Regions from separate parts of the Pseudoalteromonas sp. SG41-5 genome, predicted to be linked through region 1. Evidence: predicted binding sites of a transcription regulator. Region 1 holds the regulator's gene; each other region holds the start of a gene.

Region 1 (4,847 bases):
AATACGACACCACCTGCAGATCAAGTCTCTATCAGTGCTGACACGCAGCTTGCCCAACTGAAAGACAATATCGGTATTTTTGAAAAAAATGTTGAAATCATTCATGGTAACCGCCGTATCAAAGCGGATCGACTTGAAGTCCATAAGCGCGAAGATTTAGGCGATAACAAACAACTACTTGTCGCAACTGGCAGTCCGGCTTACTTTGAAGAAAAACAAACTGATGGCACAGTAATGAGTGCCAGTGCTGATGAAGTCCGTTACGATGTCGCTAAGCGCTATTTAACCTTGGTTGGCAATGCACAAGTCACTCAGGCAGGTCAAAAAATCAATGCCAAAAGCATTACCTATGATATGGACCAGCAACTGATCAGTGCTGAAAAAGGCGCAAGCTCAAGCGATCGTGTGCACACCATTTTGGTACCAGTAGACAGTAAAAAAGACAAATCTAAAGGGCAGCCATGAGTACATTAAAAGCTGAATTTCTAGCAAAAAGCTATAAAGGTCGCCAAGTTGTAAAAAGCGTGGGTTTAGAAGTTAGCGCAGGCAGCATTGTTGGCTTATTGGGTCCTAATGGCGCTGGTAAAACCACCACCTTTTATATGATTGTGGGTTTAGTTCCAAGCGACAAAGGTAAAATCAGTATTGATGATAATGACATCACCTTACTGCCAATGCACAGTCGCGCACGGTTAGGGATTGGCTACCTGCCACAAGAATCATCCATCTTCCGTAAATTAACTGTTTATCAAAACCTGATGGCTATTTTAGAAACTCGTAAAGAGCTGAATAAACAAGCCAGAGAAGAAGCGCTCGACAGCTTACTTGATGAGTTTAGCATTCAACATATCCGCGACAGCCAAGGTATGGCATTATCTGGCGGTGAACGTCGTCGAGTTGAAATTGCACGCGCTTTAGCCGCAAACCCAAAATTTATCTTACTTGATGAGCCTTTTGCTGGCGTTGATCCTATTTCAGTGTTAGATATAAAGAAGATTATTGAACACCTTAAAAACCGTGGTATTGGCGTGCTTATTACCGACCACAATGTACGAGAAACCCTTGATGTTTGTGAAAAAGCCTACATAGTTTCTCATGGGGAGTTAATTGCATCAGGTACCCCTGAGCATGTACTCGCCGACCAAACAGTCCGCGATGTTTACCTGGGCGAGCAATTTAGGCTATAAAGCCACGCTCGGCTAAGTATCTGCTAGACTTAACGATGATAACAATAAAAGGATTGTTAGAGATACATGAGGCAATCACTCCAGCTGCGCATGGGCCAGCAACTTACAATGACACCACAGCTGCAACAAGCAATTCGCTTATTGCAACTCAGTACATTGGATCTCCAGCAAGAAATTCAAGAAGCGCTCGACAGCAATCCATTGTTAGAGCTAGAAGAACATGAATATTCAGACGACACGGCTGGTAAAAACGAACAAAAACAAGATAACGATGACTTAACCGTTAGCGCATCAGCAGACGACAAGCCAAGCGAATATGAACAAGAAAGTAGCGAAGCATTAAGTAAAGAGACCTTAAGTGACGAAATGGCTATGGACGTCACCTGGGACGAATACATGAGTGCTGCGCCAAATACGTCATCTGGGCCAATGCCTGAAGATGAGTCAATTTATCAAGGTGCCTCAACTGAAACCTTGCACGAATATCTAATGTGGCAATTACAACTCACACCTTTTAGTCCAACCGATGAAGCCATTGCCATTGCCATTGTTGAAGCCGTTGACGATTCAGGTATTTTAACCTTGAGCTGCGAAGACATCGCAGAAAGCTTAAATCAAGGTAATAACGAAGAAGAAATCGAACTCGACGAAGTGCAAGCAGTGTTAAAACGCATTCAGTTGTTTGACCCTGTTGGTATTGCTGCGCGCAGCCTACAAGAATGTTTATGTATTCAATTAAATCAATTTGATCCTGCAACTCCTTGGATTAGCGAGACAAAAATGATTTTAACTGATCATATCGATTTATTAGCTAGTCGTGACTATCGCACTTTGATGAAAAAGACTAAGCTTAAAGAAGATGAACTAAAAGAAGTAATGACACTGATCCACAGCCTTAACCCAAAGCCTGCGGATACCATAGTACGCGAAGAATCAGAGTATGTTATTCCTGACGTTTCGGTGAAAAAAATTAAAGGTCGCTGGGTGGTTGAACTCAATCCAGACAGCATGCCAAAAATTAGAGTGAACAGCCAATATGCGGCGATGTCACGCTCTGTAAAATCAAGCACTGACAGCCAATTTATACGCTCGCATTTGCAAGAAGCTAAATGGTTTATTAAAAGCCTAGAAAGTCGTAACGAGACGTTACTCAAAGTAACCAACTGCATTGTTAAACAGCAGCAAGGATTCTTTGAGCATGGCCCTGAGGCCATGCGCCCTATGGTACTAAACGACGTTGCCGAAATGGTTGAGATGCACGAATCAACAATTTCTCGTGTAACCACCCAAAAATACATGCATACCCCTCGTGGTATATTTGAGTTAAAATATTTTTTCTCGAGCCATGTAAGTACTGAGAACGGCGGCGAATGCTCATCGACAGCCATTCGAGCATTGATCAGAAAATTGATCAGTGCAGAAAACTCAGCGAAACCATTGAGTGATAGTAAGATTGCAGATATATTGGCAGAGCAAGGTATCAAAGTAGCTAGACGGACTATTGCAAAATACCGCGAGTCGCTGGCTATTCCACCGTCAAATCAACGTAAAAGTTTGATTTAAGGCGTAAAATCACAAGAGGAAAATGCTTATGCAACTAAATTTAACTGGTCGTCATGTAGAAATTACTGATTCATTAAGAGACTATGTAAACAATAAGTTTGCCAAGCTTGAAAGGCATTTTGATCATATCAATAATGTCCATGTCATTCTTGATGTAGAAAAGCTAAGCCAAAAAGCAGAAGCCACATTACATGTCAGTGGCGCTGAATTATTTGCCTCAACTGAGCACCAAGACATGTATGCAGCCATTGACGGACTAATCGACAAACTTGACCGTCAGGTAATTAAACACAAAGAGAAGCACGCTCGACACTAACACTATGAAATTAAGCTCACTTATTTGCCAGGACTGCAGTAAAGCTGCGGTCCTTTTTAATAGCAAAAAACGGATCATTGAATTTATCAGCCAATTGGCTCATGAACAACTTCCTCAGCTATCACAACAAGAAATCCTCAACGCACTACTGTCGAGAGAAAAACTAGGTAGTACGGGTATTGGTCGTGGTATTGCTATTCCTCATGGCCGTATGAGTGGTGTTGAAAACCCGCTAGCAATAATTATAGTGAGTGAATCACCGATTGATTTTGATGCGATAGATAATCGCCCAGTTGATATATTTGTAGCTCTCATCGTGCCAGATGGTGATAGCCAACTTCATTTGAAGACGTTAGCCACAATTGCTGATAAACTCAACGACAAAGATTTTTGTAAACAACTACGTAGCGCAAAAACAGACCAAGATTTGTATCACGTAATTGCTGCGCAATCGTAGCCAAATGAAGGAGAATTTACATGGAGTTAATCATCATCAGTGGGCGTTCTGGCTCAGGTAAATCTGTTGCTCTGCGTGTAGTAGAAGATCTTGGCTATTATTGTGTAGATAATATTCCGGTAAACTTATTACCTTCATTAGTGCGCAGTGTCTCTGATAATTATGACAAAATTGCCGTCAGTATTGATGTCCGTAATTTACCGAAAGAGCAGGAAGAATTTAACGATATTCTTGAATACTTGCCTGGTTTTGCAAATCCGACGCTATTTTATTTAGACAGTGATGATCAAACCCTGATCAAACGTTTTTCTGAAACTCGCCGCTTACACCCATTATCTTTGGACTCTTTGCCACTGGATTTAGCCATCAAGCAAGAAAAAGTATTACTTGATGTATTAACTACTCGCGCTGACTTTATACTTGATACCACTGATCTGAGTGTCCACCAGCTTGCAGAGTCAATCCGTGAAAAGATTTTAGGGAAAAAAGATAAAAAACTAATCATTACCTTTGAATCATTTGGTTTTAAATATGGTATCCCAAAAGAAGCTGATTATGTTTTTGATGCACGCTTTTTACCAAACCCACATTGGGAGCCTGAGCTTAAGCCACTTACAGGCCTTGATCAGCCAGTAAAAGATTATTTAGCCAGCCATAGTATCGTACAAAAATTCACTTGGCAGATCCAAACCTTTGTACAAACTTGGTTACCGCATTTGGAGCGTAATAACCGCAGTTACTTAACAATTGCTATTGGTTGCACCGGTGGTCAACATCGCTCAGTTTATCTAGCGCAAACTATAGGTGAAAGCTTCTCGATGAGCCACAGCAATGTGAAAATTCGCCATCGTGAACAAGAATAACAACTCACGTTTACAGTAAGGAATGTTGATGCGTTTAGAAGATACATTTTTAATAAAAAACAAACTCGGTTTACATGCTCGCGCAGCCAGCGTATTAGCGCAATTAGCTGTGCAGTTTGATGCCAGCATCACACTTCATCAAGATGACAAACAAGCCGCAGGCGATAGCGTACTCGGCTTAATGCTATTAGAAAGTAGCCAAGGCAAAGAAGTTAAAGTTGTATGTGAAGGCCCGGACGCTGAACCTGCTCTTGCAGCAATTGGCGAGTTGATCGCACAACGCTTTAACGAACAAGAATAGCTCGTAGTCAGTACCACTAAATTGCGTTAAACTAAATAAAGTCGTTAATTAAACAGACCAAGCGCGTTAATTACCGACAACTGTTACCCTACCTATCAAGCGTATTAATTTTTAAGGACGCCAATGCCAGAAGCTTTTGAACAAGATTACCCACTACAAC
Region 2 (4,847 bases), on a different contig from region 1:
TATTTTACTTATGGCGTGTATTACCTTTTTTACCCGTTACTTATTTTTACATCGTGACCTACCATTTAAAGTTGGCCCGAAAATGCAGCAGTTTCTAAGTTTTAGCGCACCGGCGGTACTTACCGCGATTTGGGTACCTATAGTGTTTGTAACAGATGAGGGAATAAATTTAGATTGGCAAAACCCATACCTCAGTGCGGCAATAGCAGCCATTATTGTCGCGTATAAAACGCACAACATTTACTACACAACACTGGTTGGTATGGGTTTATTTTTGATCTTAAATTAGCACATTAGTAATGCGCTAAAAGTAGCTTTAAACGCTGGCTAATAAAATAGCACGGCTTTTATCTAGAGTGACCTGACCACGTTCGCCAATAGCCGTCATACCGTGGCGTTCAAGTTGCTCAACAATTTTATCAGCGACTTCTTCGCCTAAGTTATAATCACTTAAACGCGTTGGCATATTCACACGGTGAAAAAACGCTTCAGTTGCATTAATTGCTTGTTCAATTGCTGCATCTTCATCACTGATATCTAATCCTAAAACGCGTTCTGCGTACTGTAAGATTTTACCGCGCTTAGTTTCTGTTTGCTCAGCCATCATACGAGGTAATACAATCGCAAGCGTTTGCGCGTGGTCAAGGCCATACATCGCAGTCATTTCATGGCCCAACATATGAGTGGACCAATCTTGTGGTACACCCGCTCCAATTAAGCCGTTTAATGCCATCGTTGCTGACCACATAATATTTGCACGTACTTGATAGTTATCAGGCTCACTGAACGCTTTAGGGCCCTCTTCGATTAAGGTCATTAAAATACCTTCAGCGAAACGGTCTTGCAGCTTAGCACCTACATCGTAGGTTAAATACTGCTCCATAGTATGCACAAATGCATCAACAATACCGTTCGCCACTTGGCGCTCAGGCAATGAAAAAGTCACTGCAGGGTCGAGTACTGCAAATTTTGGCAATACAAATGGACTAGCAAATGCAAGTTTTTCGTGAGTGTCAAGATTTGAAACAACACTATTGCCGTTTGACTCAGAGCCCGTTGCAGGTAACGTTAATACCACACCAAGAGCAATAGCAGATTTAATCTCGCCACCTTTTGATAAAATATCCCATGGCTCGCCGTCATAATTAGCTGCTGCGGCAATAAATTTACTACCATCAGCGACTGAACCACCACCAACTGCAAGAATGTAATCAACTTGCTTTTCTTTAACCAAAGCAACGGCTTTCATACATGTTTGATAACTTGGGTTAGGCTCAATACCGGCAAACTCAAACCACGTATGTTCACTTAACGCATCGACGACTTGATCATAGACGCCATTACTTTTAATACTGCCGCCACCATAAGTAACTAATACTTTTGCGTCTGCAGGGATCTCATTTTTAATTAAAGCGATTTGTTGTTCGCCGAAATGAATTTTGGTTGGGTTTGCAAAACTGAAATTTAACATGCTTGCTCCATTGCTTAGAGATGCTCATTATTTAGTGTGAGCTAAAATTTGGTGACCATCTAATTGTAGGGATTTAAGCATTAATTTAAAGACTAAGCTCAGAGAATCACTTTTGCACAGCTGCAACAATAGATGGTATAAACTATAATTACTTAATATTTGAGAACTAAATTATGTGGCATGGCCTTGATGAATTTTTACATGTGGTTGAACATGGCAGCTTTACCAAAGCAGCCAAAGTCATGGAAGTATCAACTTCACATATTAGCCGCCAAGTACAGCAACTTGAAAACCGCTTAGGCTCATTGCTATTTCAACGTACTACCCGAAAAATAAGCCTCACCGATGCCGGCCGCGAATATGCCGTAAAGCTCAAAGCAATTAAACAAGAGCTAATTGATGCTAATAATCAACTGCAAGGTGAGCAACGTAAACCCAAAGGGATCATTAGAATTTCTGGTGCTGGTGAATTTGTTGCATGTCATGTAGCACCTAAAATTGTTGAGTTTGTAAAACGCTACCCTGAGGTTGAAGTAGATATGGACTTCAACAATCGTAATGTCGACTTAGTTGAAGAAGGTTTTGATTTAGCGATCCGTTTTGGCCGCATGCAAGACTCTAACTTAATTGCACGACCACTTAGCCCGCGAATCATGACTCTCGTTGCCAGTCCAGAATATTTAGCACATCACCCAACCCCAACTACGCCTCAACAATTAACCGCTCATAATTGCTTAATTGCCATGGGGAAACGTTGGCGATTTAATTTTGCCGGCGATATTAAAGAGGTAAAAGTTGCCGGCAACTGGCGCAGTAACCATCCGCGCGCACTATTATCTGCGACATTAGCAGGCTTGGGCATTGCCCATTTAGCCACTGATATTGTTGATAAGTATATTGAAAACGGGCAACTAATTACCTTACTTGATGAGTTTCAGGTAACAGACAATGCCTCTTGGTTAGTGTATCCACGTAAAGATTTAATGCCGTACAGAGTGCGATTATTGATTGAACATTTACTCACAAGCTTTAATCATGCAAGCTAAAATAAAATGGTCTATGCAATATGATGATAATTTAAGCTGTATGTCTGTCACAACTCAGGATAGAATTTAACAAACAACAATAACAAGAGAGCAACATGAACGACTTCTATCAACTTTCAGCCAGCAATCTGCAAGGCCAAAGCATTGATTTTTCAGATTTCGCAGGCAAAGTTGTGTTAATTGTCAACACTGCCAGTAAATGTGGCTTCACTCCACAGTACGAAGGTTTACAACAATTACATGCAAAATACGCTGATCAAGGGTTAGTAATTATTGGTTTTCCGTGCAATCAATTCGGCAAACAAGAGCCTGGCGGCGCAAAAGAAATAGCGCAAGGTTGTTTAATTAACTACGGTGTTGATTTTGTGATGATGAGCAAAATTGATGTTAATGGCGAAAACGCCCACCCCGTATTCAGGCATTTAAAATCAGCCTTACCTGGATTTTTAACCCGCAAAATAAAATGGAATTTCACTAAATTTTTAGTTGGCCGCGACGGCGAGGCAATTAAACGCTTTGCACCATTTACCAAACCGCAACAAATCGAAGGTGCTATTATCAAAGCCCTTAAAAGCAGTAATATCTAAACTCTAAAAGCAATAAAGAGGCAAATTGCCTCTTTATTTAAATTATCTCTTAGTCGTTTAAATACTCATCTAAGTCATCATCGCCCAAGTTTTTACGCAAGCGTTTTTGCTCAAGGTAGTCTTCCAACTTTTTCTTAACCTTTTGCTTATTCTTGTCGTGTTGATTACGCCCGACCATTTCGTACTCGTCTTCAACAAAATCGTCATCTAGCGCATCGTAACTAAATGTCTTACCCACAACCCACTCCATAAAGTGTTTGAGACCAATTAAGGATTTTTTATCACTATCATTGGTAAATTAAAAATGTTCAGCACTATTTCACCGTATGAAAAAGCACCAAAATAAAGCCATAACGCAATTCTAAAATAGTGTTATGTCGATATTGTGAATAAATAGCGCTAAATTTGAGTTCTGGAAAGTGAGAGTTTTTTATCGAAACGATAAGTATCTTTTATGTATTAATGTAAATTAGTCAAAATGACTAAAAAATGGCTTTTTTATAACATTTAAATGTAATTAAAAAAGGGAAAAAAACAATTAACTCATTGTTTTTAAATGCCAATAATTATTGGCATTAAACTTGATAAGTATTAAATACGTTAAATGCGTACTGGTCATAATCAACAAATTAGCAGGAAATAAAAATGAAAAAATTACTATTAATAAGTTCTTTATTCATTGCCACAGGGGCAATGGCACACAATGACAATGAGACGAATATTTCTTTTAGCGGCGACACATGTGACGTTGAATTTAAAAATGATGTGCGTATTAAGCCAAATGAATTAGAAATTTTTACAGCTGATAACCACACTATGACTTTTATAAATAGTGGCGAGTTAATGATTGATGGCCAAACTTTGACACTCAACAGTCAACAACACCAAGCTATCAGTAATTATTCAGACAGTCTGCGTAGCCAATTACCAGAAGTCGCGAACATTGCTATTGAAGGCGTTAAAATTGCCGGGGTCGCCATTGAAGAAGTCGCCAATGCATTTAATATCGATGGCCTAGATAGCATTAATGAATTAATGGCTGATATTCAGGTAGAAGTACAAAACACCTTTTACCAACAAGGCGCTTTTGTAATGGGCCAACAAAGCTTTAGCCAATTTGGCGAAAACTTTGAAAGCCAATTTGATGAGCAAATAGAAAGCGCTGTACAAGCTGCGATGATGCAATCGATGGGTAGTATTTTAATGGCTGTAGGTTCAGAACTAATGGGCTCTGGTGGCGATATGCAAGCCTTTGAACAACGCATGGAAAATATGGGAGCTGAAATTGAAGCCAAAGTTGAGCAACAAGCTAACCAACTTGAAAAACGCGCTGATGCACTGTGCGGTAATTTTTCAACCATTGCTGATCAAGAGCAACAATTAGTTAAACTAGTTCCAGAATTGAAAGACTACCAATTATTTAGTTATAAACAAAATAACTAACTTGAACTCAGGTTCTAAACGCTAAAAGTTTGATATCCCTTTAGCAGCACTCTTTTTTAAAGGTGCTGCTTTTTTATGCCATGCTATTTCTTCGCTAAATGCACTAACTCACCTAGCTTTATAATAGCTTGTTCAATTTTTTCACCCCATGGCAAACCATAACTTAATCGAATACAACTGCGATATTTATTAGTGGCTGAAAAAATATAGCCAGGAGTAATGCTAATGCCACTTTCTAATGCCAGTTGAAATAGTTTTACACTATCGTAAGCCGCACCTAAATCAATCCAGATCACACAT
Region 3 (4,847 bases), on a different contig from region 1:
ACTTGAACGAAAGGAAAAACAAACGAAAATACACACTATTATGGCAACCGATTTTGCCACTGTACTAGCAACCCAACCACTGCAAGATGTTGCTCGGTTTTTTGTTGATAACCGCCATGGTTGCATGCCTGTGATCACTGAAAAAAATAAACTCGTGGGTATACTTACCTCGTCAGACTTTGTACGCCTAGCGGCCGCTTTATTATCTTAATGCAAGGTGATAATAAGACCGCTATCCGTATAAAATGAATATAAACTCGTGTAATCGTGTATGCCAAGTAGTCCTTGGCACACACTACAGCCAGCCTTTGTGTTTAAAAAATAAATAAGGGGCAAAGCCCGATAGCAACATAATGCCAATTGCAAATGGGTAACCCCATTCCCATTGCAGCTCAGGCATTATATTAAAGTTCATCCCATATACACTGGCGACTACAGTAGGTGGTAAAAAAACCACCGAAGCAATAGAGAAGGTTTTGATAATTTGATTTTGTTCAATGTTAATAAAACCTTGTGTTGAATCCATCAAAAAGTTCACCTTATCAAACAAAAAGGTACAGTGAGACATTAGCGTATCTATATCAAGTACAATTTCTCGTAGTGATTCGCGATCCTCATTTTGTACACCTAAACGACGTATTAAAAACGAAATATTGCGCCGCGTATCCATTAAACACAAACGCACTTTCCCATTCGCATCCTCTAAACGCGCGATACGACTGACCGCTTCTTCTAGATCAGAGTCATCTTCTTCTAGTACATATGCACTGAGCTTCTCTAACTGATGATGCATATCCTCGAGCATATCAGCATGGTTTTCGACTTTTTGATCGAATAATGTAACCAATAACTGTTTTGGCGTATCACACATTACTTGACCTTTACGTGCTCTTAAGCGTAACAATCGAAAGTCAGCCAGCTCGTCATCGCGAATGGTCAGCAAACAGTTATCCTGAAGTAAACAGGCCACTGTTACCGTATTAAAACGTCCTTCATTGGGCGACATAAACAATGCGTGCACATGCAAGCCTTCATTGTCGATAAAACATCGCGATGAAGCTTCAATCTCTTGCACATCCCCTGACTCAGGAAAAGTTATATTGAGCGTTTTTGCGAGCGTATTTCGCTCATCTTCCGTTGGGTTGATTGTGTCAATCCAGTGTGCATTTCTGATTGATGCTTCAAGAGAAGTATCGGATGAAGGCTCTAACTCTCTGATCACCCCCTGCTCGATAGAAAAAAATCTCAACATGCACTTCTCCTTTAATAACAAGATGGGTTGAGTATATGTAAGTGATGATTAATCAACAATGATAATACACTTCTGTATCACAGTTATTATTGAGAGTAAGTAATTCGCTAACACGTAACAGCATCTTTTATTTTGCAGATTTTACAAAAAAGTGCATATTTTTCATGGCATTTCAAAGAAATGCTTTCATCACCCAACTTCAAAAAACATATAAATTATTAAATATCAGAAACTTAAAAAATAATTTTTATCGGCACAGCCATTGCTTTATATAAACTAACGCATGTTCATAGACTTTATTAGACGCTGTGAACATTCCTTATAAATCAGGAGGAATAATGAGTAACAATAACGAAACAAACAAAATCGCTGAATTTACTGCCCCAGGTATGAATGAAGAATCTGCAAAAAATACCATTGCTGCACTTGATAACCGCATGGTCGCACTGATCGATTTACAATTGACTCTAAAACATATTCATTGGAATGTAGTTGGCCCAAATTTTATTGGCGTGCATGAAATGCTCGACCCTCAGGTTGAAGTGATCAGAGCAATGACCGACACCATCGCCGAGCGAATCGCTACGCTGGGCGGAGTTCCGGTTGGTACTCCAAAATCGATAGTTGATCGTCGTTCATGGCAAGATTACGCAATTGGTAAGGGCTTGGTAAAAGATCATTTAGTTGCGCTTGATAAAGTATACAATGGGATTAATGGCGATCACCGAAGTGCGATTGGCAAGCTATCAGAGCTCGATCCTGTATCTGAGGATATGCTAATTAGCCAACTTGCCGATTTAGAACAGTTTCAATGGTTTGTGCGTGCACACTTAGAATCGTCAACGGGCAAACTCAATAGCTAATCTAGCGGTTTTGTGTTCAGTTTAAACTGATTCATTTATATTTAAAGTCAAAGATCAGGCTATTTAAAGCCTGATCTTTATTTATTACTGCTCAACAATAATACCGCTATTTTTTGTTTATATTAGATCTTAAACTGACCTACCAAATCGCCTAAACTCTCCCCTCGACCAGCTAAGTGATGACTGACTGATGAGGTTGTTTTAATTGAACGAGTAAGCTCATTAACGATTTCTTGAATCGCAAAAACGTTACGGTTAATTTCCTCAGTTACACTACTTTGCTCTGTGGCAGCGGTAGCTATTTGTGTGCTCATATCGTTAATTGTAGTAACCGAGCTGGTTACCGCTCCTAAACTTTCAGAAATTGCGCGAGATGACTCAACTGAGCGATTACAGCTTTGCTGACTTGCCAACATTGCCTTTACCGCAGCCGTGACTAGCGTATGTAACTCATTAAGCATTTCATTAATCTCTAACGTACTCTCTTGTGTACGACTGGCTAAACTTCTCACTTCATCAGCTACAACCGCAAAACCACGGCCTTGCTCGCCAGCCCTTGCAGCTTCAATAGCCGCATTAAGGGCCAGTAAGTTAGTTTGCTCAGCAATGCCACCGATAACACTTAATACACTGTTAATTTTTTTAGATTGTTCACTTAATGAATTAACCTGTTCAGCAGCTTGATTAATCTCACTCATTAAATTTGAAACTTCTTCTAAAGAAACATCTACACATTTTTGAGCATTGGCAACATCTTGCGTGGCTGACTGGGTTGATACCGCCACTTGTGTGGTATTTTGCGCGACTTCCTGAGATGTTGCTGACATTTCGGTGATCGCCGTTGCTACCAGCTCAGTTTCATGATTATGGTTTACTAACTGATTTTCAATTAACTGTGTTTGTGTATTGATATCATTTGATGAATCTTTTACATCACGGGTTACATCTGCCACATTGGTGATAATGCTATGTAGTTTACTAACAAACACATTAAATGAATTACCCAATTGACCAATTTCATCGTTACTATGCACTTCTAAGCGCTTAGTCAGATCACCTTCGCCTTTTGCAATATCATCTAAGTTTTGCACCATATTGTGAATTGGTTTTACCATATTGTTTGCCGCAATTAAGGCAAAAAACACCGTCAACACCACCCAAAATAATGCAATTAATAACAGGGTCGTTACTTTTTCATTCATATGAGCTTGTATTGTTGCTTGGTACTTTGTTAGCTCAGCTTCAATATCATCCATATAAGCGCCCGTTCCTAGCATCCAATCTGTACCAGGAACCATCGCTGCATAGCCCATTTTTTCAACTAAACCCGTTGTATTAGGCTTTTGAAAAGCATAATAAAAAGCACCGCCACCTTGTCTTGCTTGCTCAAGCAACCCAACAATTATTTTTTTACCATTAGGATCGGTCATGGCTATTTTATTTTGCCCTTCAATTGCATCACCCAATAACGCATGGAAAATACTAACGCCTTTTGTATCATAGATAAAAAAGTAACCATCTTTACCAAAAGTGAGATCTCGCAATGCATTTTTTGCATCTTCTTTAGTCCCCTTGGCTAGTTCGTAATTAATTATTTGGCGGCCTATCTCAACCTCAGTTGCTAATAAACTTTCTTTGTCAGCAATTAATTTTGTTTTAAACGATACAAAATTTTGCTGCTGATTTTGATACTCTAAATAATATGAGCTGGCCATTAAACTAATTAACAGCAGCGTGAGCGGCAAAATAGCTAATAGCAACAGCTTATTTTTCAGACTTAGATTACTCATTTTTCCTCACGTGTAACAATGTAAAGCTCCATAGTATTGATACATCGAGAGCTTATAAAAACTGTAATTATACTGCCAATTACAATTAAGTGTTTATTTGAAATCAAAAGCTATTCAAATACCATATTCACATATATATAGATTCTGGATATAAGACAAACGTATAGTAGCCGCAAAGCTACCATAATAAATTTTTACTAGTACAGTAAACGTAAAAATTGCTAGCCAACAAAAACACAATTGCACAATAATCACACAACAAGCAACTATAAATGAATATTGAACTGATTTTGGCCTCGCCATTAGTTTAATAAACTGACGTTTAATATTTTTAATGGCTATGTTATTTGTGATCTCCATGCTATCTATCAATATTCAGCTTTTCATCCACCACGTTTTCACATAGTCTGAAAGCAGACTCAATGTAAAACAATACAAATTATAACAAGGTAGTTTTATGAGCAATCAATTAAATGTATTAGGTACGCGCTTGCATTTGTGCTGCGGGAATACAGGCTACACTCGAGAAGGATTTTGCTATGTCCCTGCATCTGATGTTGGTAACCACAGTGTATGTGCCATCATGACTGATGAATTTTTACAGTTTTCAAAAGCACAAGGCAATGACTTGATAACGCCTAATCCAATGTACGATTTTGCAGGCCTAAAGGCTGGTGATAAATGGTGTTTATGTGCCGTGCGCTGGCACCATGCGGTTGCTGAAAACGTAGCTCCGCCGGTTATACTTGAGGCCACCCATGAAAAATCGTTACAAGTAGTCTCTCTTGAAGTATTAAAGGCTCACCAATACTCTGCACGCTAAAAGTTTCTAATAAGCATTTACACACTCTAAGATAAAGCCATTGCTCTGCGCTGGTTTTATCTTAACCACCATCTAGTATGATATTAGCGATGTGGTAACACCAACCAGCTAATATCGCA
Region 4 (4,847 bases), on a different contig from region 1:
TTATAACGCTCGCCCGTCAATACGTTTAATACTGCTTGTGTACCAACAATTTGTGATGTTGGTGTAACTAACGGTAAATAACCTAAGTCTTCACGTACACGTGGGATCTCAAGTAATACTTCATTCAATTTATCCGCAGCACCTTGCTCTTTAAGCTGGTTTTCCATATTAGTTAACATGCCACCAGGCACTTGCGCTAATAAAATACGGCCATCAACACCTTTTAAGCTGCCTTCAAACGCGGCATATTTTTTACGAACATCACGGAAATAAGCAGCAATCTCTTCGAGTTGATTTAAATCCAGCTCAGTATCACGTTCAGTACCTTCAACAATCGATACAATCGTTTCAGTTGCGCTGTGCCCGTAAGTCATACTCATTGATGAAATTGCGGTATCAAGCATATCAATACCAGCATCAATCGCTTTTTGGTAAGTAGCAGTACTTAAACCTGTTGTGGCATGACACTGCATTGCAATTGGGATAGAGACTGTTTCTTTTAACGCTTTGATTAACTCTTCTGCATCGTATGGTTTAAGCAAACCGGCCATGTCTTTAATACAAATTGAATGACAGCCTAACTCTTCAAGCTGCTTGGCAAGCGTTAACCACATATCAAGTGTATGAACCGGGCTTACTGTGTACGAAATTGTACCTTGTGCATGTGCGCCAACTTTAATTGCAGCTTTAATAGCCGTTTCAAGATTACGAACATCGTTCATCGCATCAAAAATACGAAACACATCAACACCATTTTTGTGCGCTCGCTCTACAAATTTTTCAACAACATCATCGGCATAATGACGATAGCCTAAAAGGTTTTGACCACGTAATAACATTTGCTGTTTAGTATTTGGCATAGCTTTTTTAAGAGCACGAATACGCTCCCAAGGATCTTCACCCAAATAACGAATGCATGAATCAAAAGTAGCCCCACCCCATGATTCGATCGACCAATAACCTGCATCATCTAATTTTTGTGCAATCGGTAGCATGTCATCCAAACGCATACGCGTTGCTAATAATGATTGATGCGCGTCCCTAAGTACTAATTCTGTTAATTTTAATTTAGCCACAAGTAACTCCTTATAGTTTTTGTTTATTTTTGTATTGAGCTATGGCTGCACTTATCGCAGCGATGTGTTCACTTGATACACCTGATGCTTTGATTGACGGTGTACGCGTTGGCGTTGTTGCAACCGGCTGTTCAAAACGACTCGCTAATTTAGACATAATGGTAATTGCTGAAATCAACAACGAAAGAAAAACGAAAACGCCCACCATCCCGGTGATCATTAAGTTTGCTGCTGTAGCAAGTAACTGACCTATATCCATCCTGCTCCCCCCTGATTATTTCCACCCAGCCCCGCTAGGTAAAAAATCACTTTATTTAAATAATTATGCAACAATCATAACAAAGAAAAAGACCAAGTCCAACACTTTGTAAATTGGTAAAACCAATTAATACAAAGCTAACATATGCTCAGCAAAGTTAACACTCTACATTTTGCTATAATTTCATAGGATATAGATGATAAAAATACTGAATATAGCTATAACTTATAAGTAAAAGCTTATCCGCAGCTGGAAAACCTACCGACTGAACGACTGAACAACCGCTTGATTAAATACAAAATGGCTCAAAAATGAAATTGGTCTTACCAAAAAACGACTTAAATATTGATTTTTAGAGCGTCGAGTATAAGTTACAGATAAAGCTGTAAATAATTCCCACCTAATTTATGAAGAGAAATGAAATAAACCCCTATGATATTGATAATAAAGGATTTAAATACATGGCATGTAACTAGCATTATTTACTCCGAACAAATTTACAAACCAAGGAGACGACAATGTTACGCTGGACAATTACATTTCTAGTTATTGCACTTATTGCTGCAGTGTTAGGTTTTGGTGGTATCGCAGGTGCCGCAGCAGGAATTGCTAAGATTATCTTTTTTATCTTTATTGTATTGTTAGTTATTTCACTCGTTTCAGGTGCATTGCGCGGCAATGTCCCTAAGTGATAACAATTTATTTTAAATAACAACACATTTATTATTTTTACAAGGAATTACATTATGAAATCGACAACTATTAAAACCGCTGTGATCGCTTTATTCGCTAGTTTTTTTATCATGGGTTGTGAAGACAATCATGCAGAAGAGGCCGGTGAGCGCATCGATGAAGCTGTTACCGACGTACAAAACAAAGTAGAAGACGCCTGTGAAGAAGTAAAAGAAGGCGTTAACGCTAAAGAGACTAACTGTTAATAAATATATTCAAGATTAAAAAGCGGCTTCCGAAGCCGCTTTTTTATTTAAGCTACTGTTTAAAAACAATCTTTTTATCTACCCTGCCGTATTTCATTCGTTTTACATTTCAAACTTTTCAAAATTTTATATTTTGACGCTTTAAATTATTTGTATGTCCCAACTTAATGACTATCTTTAAAAAGCTAAGAGGAAGCATCTGCAATGTGCTTCCTGTTGTATTTAGCCTAATTATTATAAATATTTGGGAGATTACAATGTTAAAAAGTAGAATTTCATCTGCAGTGAAATATGCACTTAGTGCAGGGGTTGTCTCAACCGCACTCATCTATTCACCACTTTCCACAGCACAAGAAACTGAAGTCGACAAAGACGTCGAAGTTATTTCTGTTACAGGTAGCCGTATTCGCCAACCAGGAGCTGTTTCCGCTAGTCCTATCATTTCCATTGGAGAAAAAGAACTTGGTTTTCAACAAGAACCTGAAGTTGAACAAATATTAAGAAACTTACCAGCAACAGTACCTGGTGATGGTAGTAACGTTAATAATGGTTCTGGCGGTGCAGCTACAATAAACTTACGCGGTCTTGGTGCTCAACGCTCATTAGTATTAATGAATGGCCGTCGTATGATCCCATATAACTATAATGGTGCCGTAGATAGTTCAACCATCCCCAGTGCATTAATTGAACGAATTGATATTGTTACCGGTGGAGCATCTGCCGTTTATGGTTCTGATGCAATAGCGGGCGCTGTCAACATAGTGCTAAAAGATGATTTCCAAGGGGTGGTTTTTGACGCCAAACATTCAGAAACTGGCGATGGTGACGGTGATAAAGACAGCTTCAGTATTACTCTGGGTTCTAATCTTGAAGATGACAAAGGTAATGTAGTGTTATCGCTAGGTTGGACACAACGAGATCAAATTTTATTAGGTGATAGACCATTAGGCCTGCTAGGAATTGAAACTAAAACGGGTGCTAACTATGAACAATTCTTAAATGGCGAGCCGCCAATCCCAGCTCCTGATGCATGTAGTGGTCCAAACTCCGTCGAAAGTGGTGGATCTACCACCGCTTTTCCTACTCGATTTACAATTGTTGGTGCTGGCGGTAATGGTAGTGGCCAATTCAGAAATGATGGCACATTAGCCGCTACTGAGTGTAGTGTATTCAACTTCAACCCATACAACTTCTATCAAACACCATCTGAACGCTATTCAGCAACAGCTATTGGTAATTACTACCTGACAGATGATCACCAAGTTTATTCATCTGTGAACTTTACTAATACCAGTGTTGATACCCAAGTAGCTCCTTCTGGTACTTTTGGATCTGTGTTCAATTTACCATTAGCCAATCCATTAATAGGCGATCAAGCAAGGCAATTTATGATCGATGGCGCTACGGCTGCTTTAGGTGAAGGAAGTTTAGATACATCTAATTGGCAAGACATAAATGGCAATGGTATTGTTGATGAAGCTGACTACCTGTCAGTTCAACTTAGAAGACGTACATTAGAGCTTGGCGCTCGAACAGAACGATTTGACAGCACTCAATTTCAAATGGTGACTGGGGTTACAGGTTACTTTTTAGATGATTGGCAATATGATGCAAGCTATCAATATGGTGAATCTAACCGAACAACTGTTCGTGGTGGTTACACCAACTTAACTAACATTCAAAACGCGCTTGATACTACAGATGGCGTTACTTGTAAAAATGGTGATTCTAGTTGTGTTCCTATCAACTTATTTGGTGGTTTTGGTTCAATCACCGAAGAAATGGCAGGTTATGCACAAGCAATTGCATTGCAACAACAAAAATACAGCCAAGAAGTTTTCACTGCTAGTGTAAATGGCTCATTCGACTTTATTGAAATTCCGGGCGCTGGCGCACCACTGGCAATGAGTTTTGGCTATGAAAAGCGTAAAGAAAAAGGCTTATTTGAGCCTGACGAATGTTTAAAGCTTGCTCCAGCAAGCTGCCAAGGTGGTGCTGGCGGTAATCAACTTCCAATCTCTGGCGGTTTCTCCGTTGATGAGTTATTTATGGAAGGCTACTTGCCGGTATTAGATGGGTTACCAGGTGCTGAAACGCTTGATGTTGAGTTTGGTTTTCGTTGGGCTGATTATGATACAGTTGGTAGCAATGAAACCTGGAAGTTAGGCTTTAATTGGCGTCCAGTCAGCGATATTTTAGTCCGCGTCATGCAACAACAAGCTACTCGTGCACCTAATGTTGGTGAGATTGCATCCCCTGTAGTCACAGGATTAGATAATGCTCAAAGTGACCCGTGTTCAGTAGCTAATGCAGGTAATATTGATGAAACATTAAAACAGCTTTGTATATCAACTGGAATGACTGAAGCGCAAGTTGGTAATGTGCAAAATGTTATTTCAGGGCAAGTACAAGTTATTAGCGGTAGTGATCCTCTGAATCCTCCGGGGGCCGAAGAAGCAGACACATTTACAGCAGGTATTGTGTGGACGCCTGAGTTTGATGCGCTTGAAAACTTTACAATCACATTAGATTACTATGATATTGATATTAGTAATATTATTGGCAACTTTTCTG

The links. Region 1 encodes sigma-54, which starts transcription at its own class of promoters, with help from an activator protein. Its sites were predicted from a motif close to GTTGGCACGNNNNTNGNNT; they were not measured.
Region 2: a site for sigma-54 is predicted at 3,673-3,691, ahead of H5232_RS02625 (YggN family protein). Genes of this name have one in related genera too.
Region 3: a site for sigma-54 is predicted at 1,502-1,520, ahead of dps (DNA starvation/stationary phase protection protein Dps). Genes of this name have one in related genera too.
Region 4: a site for sigma-54 is predicted at 1,796-1,814, ahead of H5232_RS06310 (DUF1328 family protein). Genes of this name have one in related genera too.

What each region holds. Positions count from the first base shown of each region.
Region 1 covers NZ_JACJFH010000074.1:7,291-12,137, reverse strand. The annotation lists gene lptA (lipopolysaccharide transport periplasmic protein LptA) at 1-465, shown strand, start outside; gene lptB (LPS export ABC transporter ATP-binding protein) at 462-1,187, shown strand; gene H5232_RS16785 (RNA polymerase factor sigma-54) at 1,254-2,750, shown strand; gene hpf (ribosome hibernation promoting factor) at 2,779-3,066, shown strand; gene ptsN (PTS IIA-like nitrogen regulatory protein PtsN) at 3,071-3,523, shown strand; gene rapZ (RNase adapter RapZ) at 3,544-4,386, shown strand; gene H5232_RS16765 (HPr family phosphocarrier protein) at 4,415-4,687, shown strand; gene mgtE (magnesium transporter) at 4,811-4,847, shown strand, end outside.
Region 2 covers NZ_JACJFH010000005.1:74,027-78,873, forward strand. The annotation lists gene H5232_RS02600 (AzlD domain-containing protein) at 1-289, shown strand, start outside; gene H5232_RS02605 (iron-containing alcohol dehydrogenase) at 317-1,471, opposite strand; gene H5232_RS02610 (LysR family transcriptional regulator) at 1,645-2,517, shown strand; gene H5232_RS02615 (glutathione peroxidase) at 2,613-3,104, shown strand; gene H5232_RS02620 (PA3496 family putative envelope integrity protein) at 3,154-3,342, opposite strand; gene H5232_RS02625 (YggN family protein) at 3,750-4,547, shown strand; gene H5232_RS02630 (PLP-dependent aminotransferase family protein) at 4,631-4,847, opposite strand, start outside.
Region 3 covers NZ_JACJFH010000031.1:30,759-35,605, forward strand. The annotation lists gene H5232_RS10240 (HPP family protein) at 1-211, shown strand, start outside; gene corA (magnesium/cobalt transporter CorA) at 296-1,252, opposite strand; gene dps (DNA starvation/stationary phase protection protein Dps) at 1,591-2,115, shown strand; gene H5232_RS10255 (methyl-accepting chemotaxis protein) at 2,238-3,905, opposite strand; gene H5232_RS10260 (DUF2237 family protein) at 4,363-4,728, shown strand.
Region 4 covers NZ_JACJFH010000015.1:41,674-46,520, reverse strand. The annotation lists gene oadA (sodium-extruding oxaloacetate decarboxylase subunit alpha) at 1-1,076, opposite strand, end outside; gene H5232_RS06315 (OadG family protein) at 1,087-1,335, opposite strand; gene H5232_RS06310 (DUF1328 family protein) at 1,854-2,027, shown strand; gene H5232_RS06305 (hypothetical protein) at 2,082-2,273, shown strand; gene H5232_RS06300 (TonB-dependent receptor domain-containing protein) at 2,531-4,847, shown strand, end outside.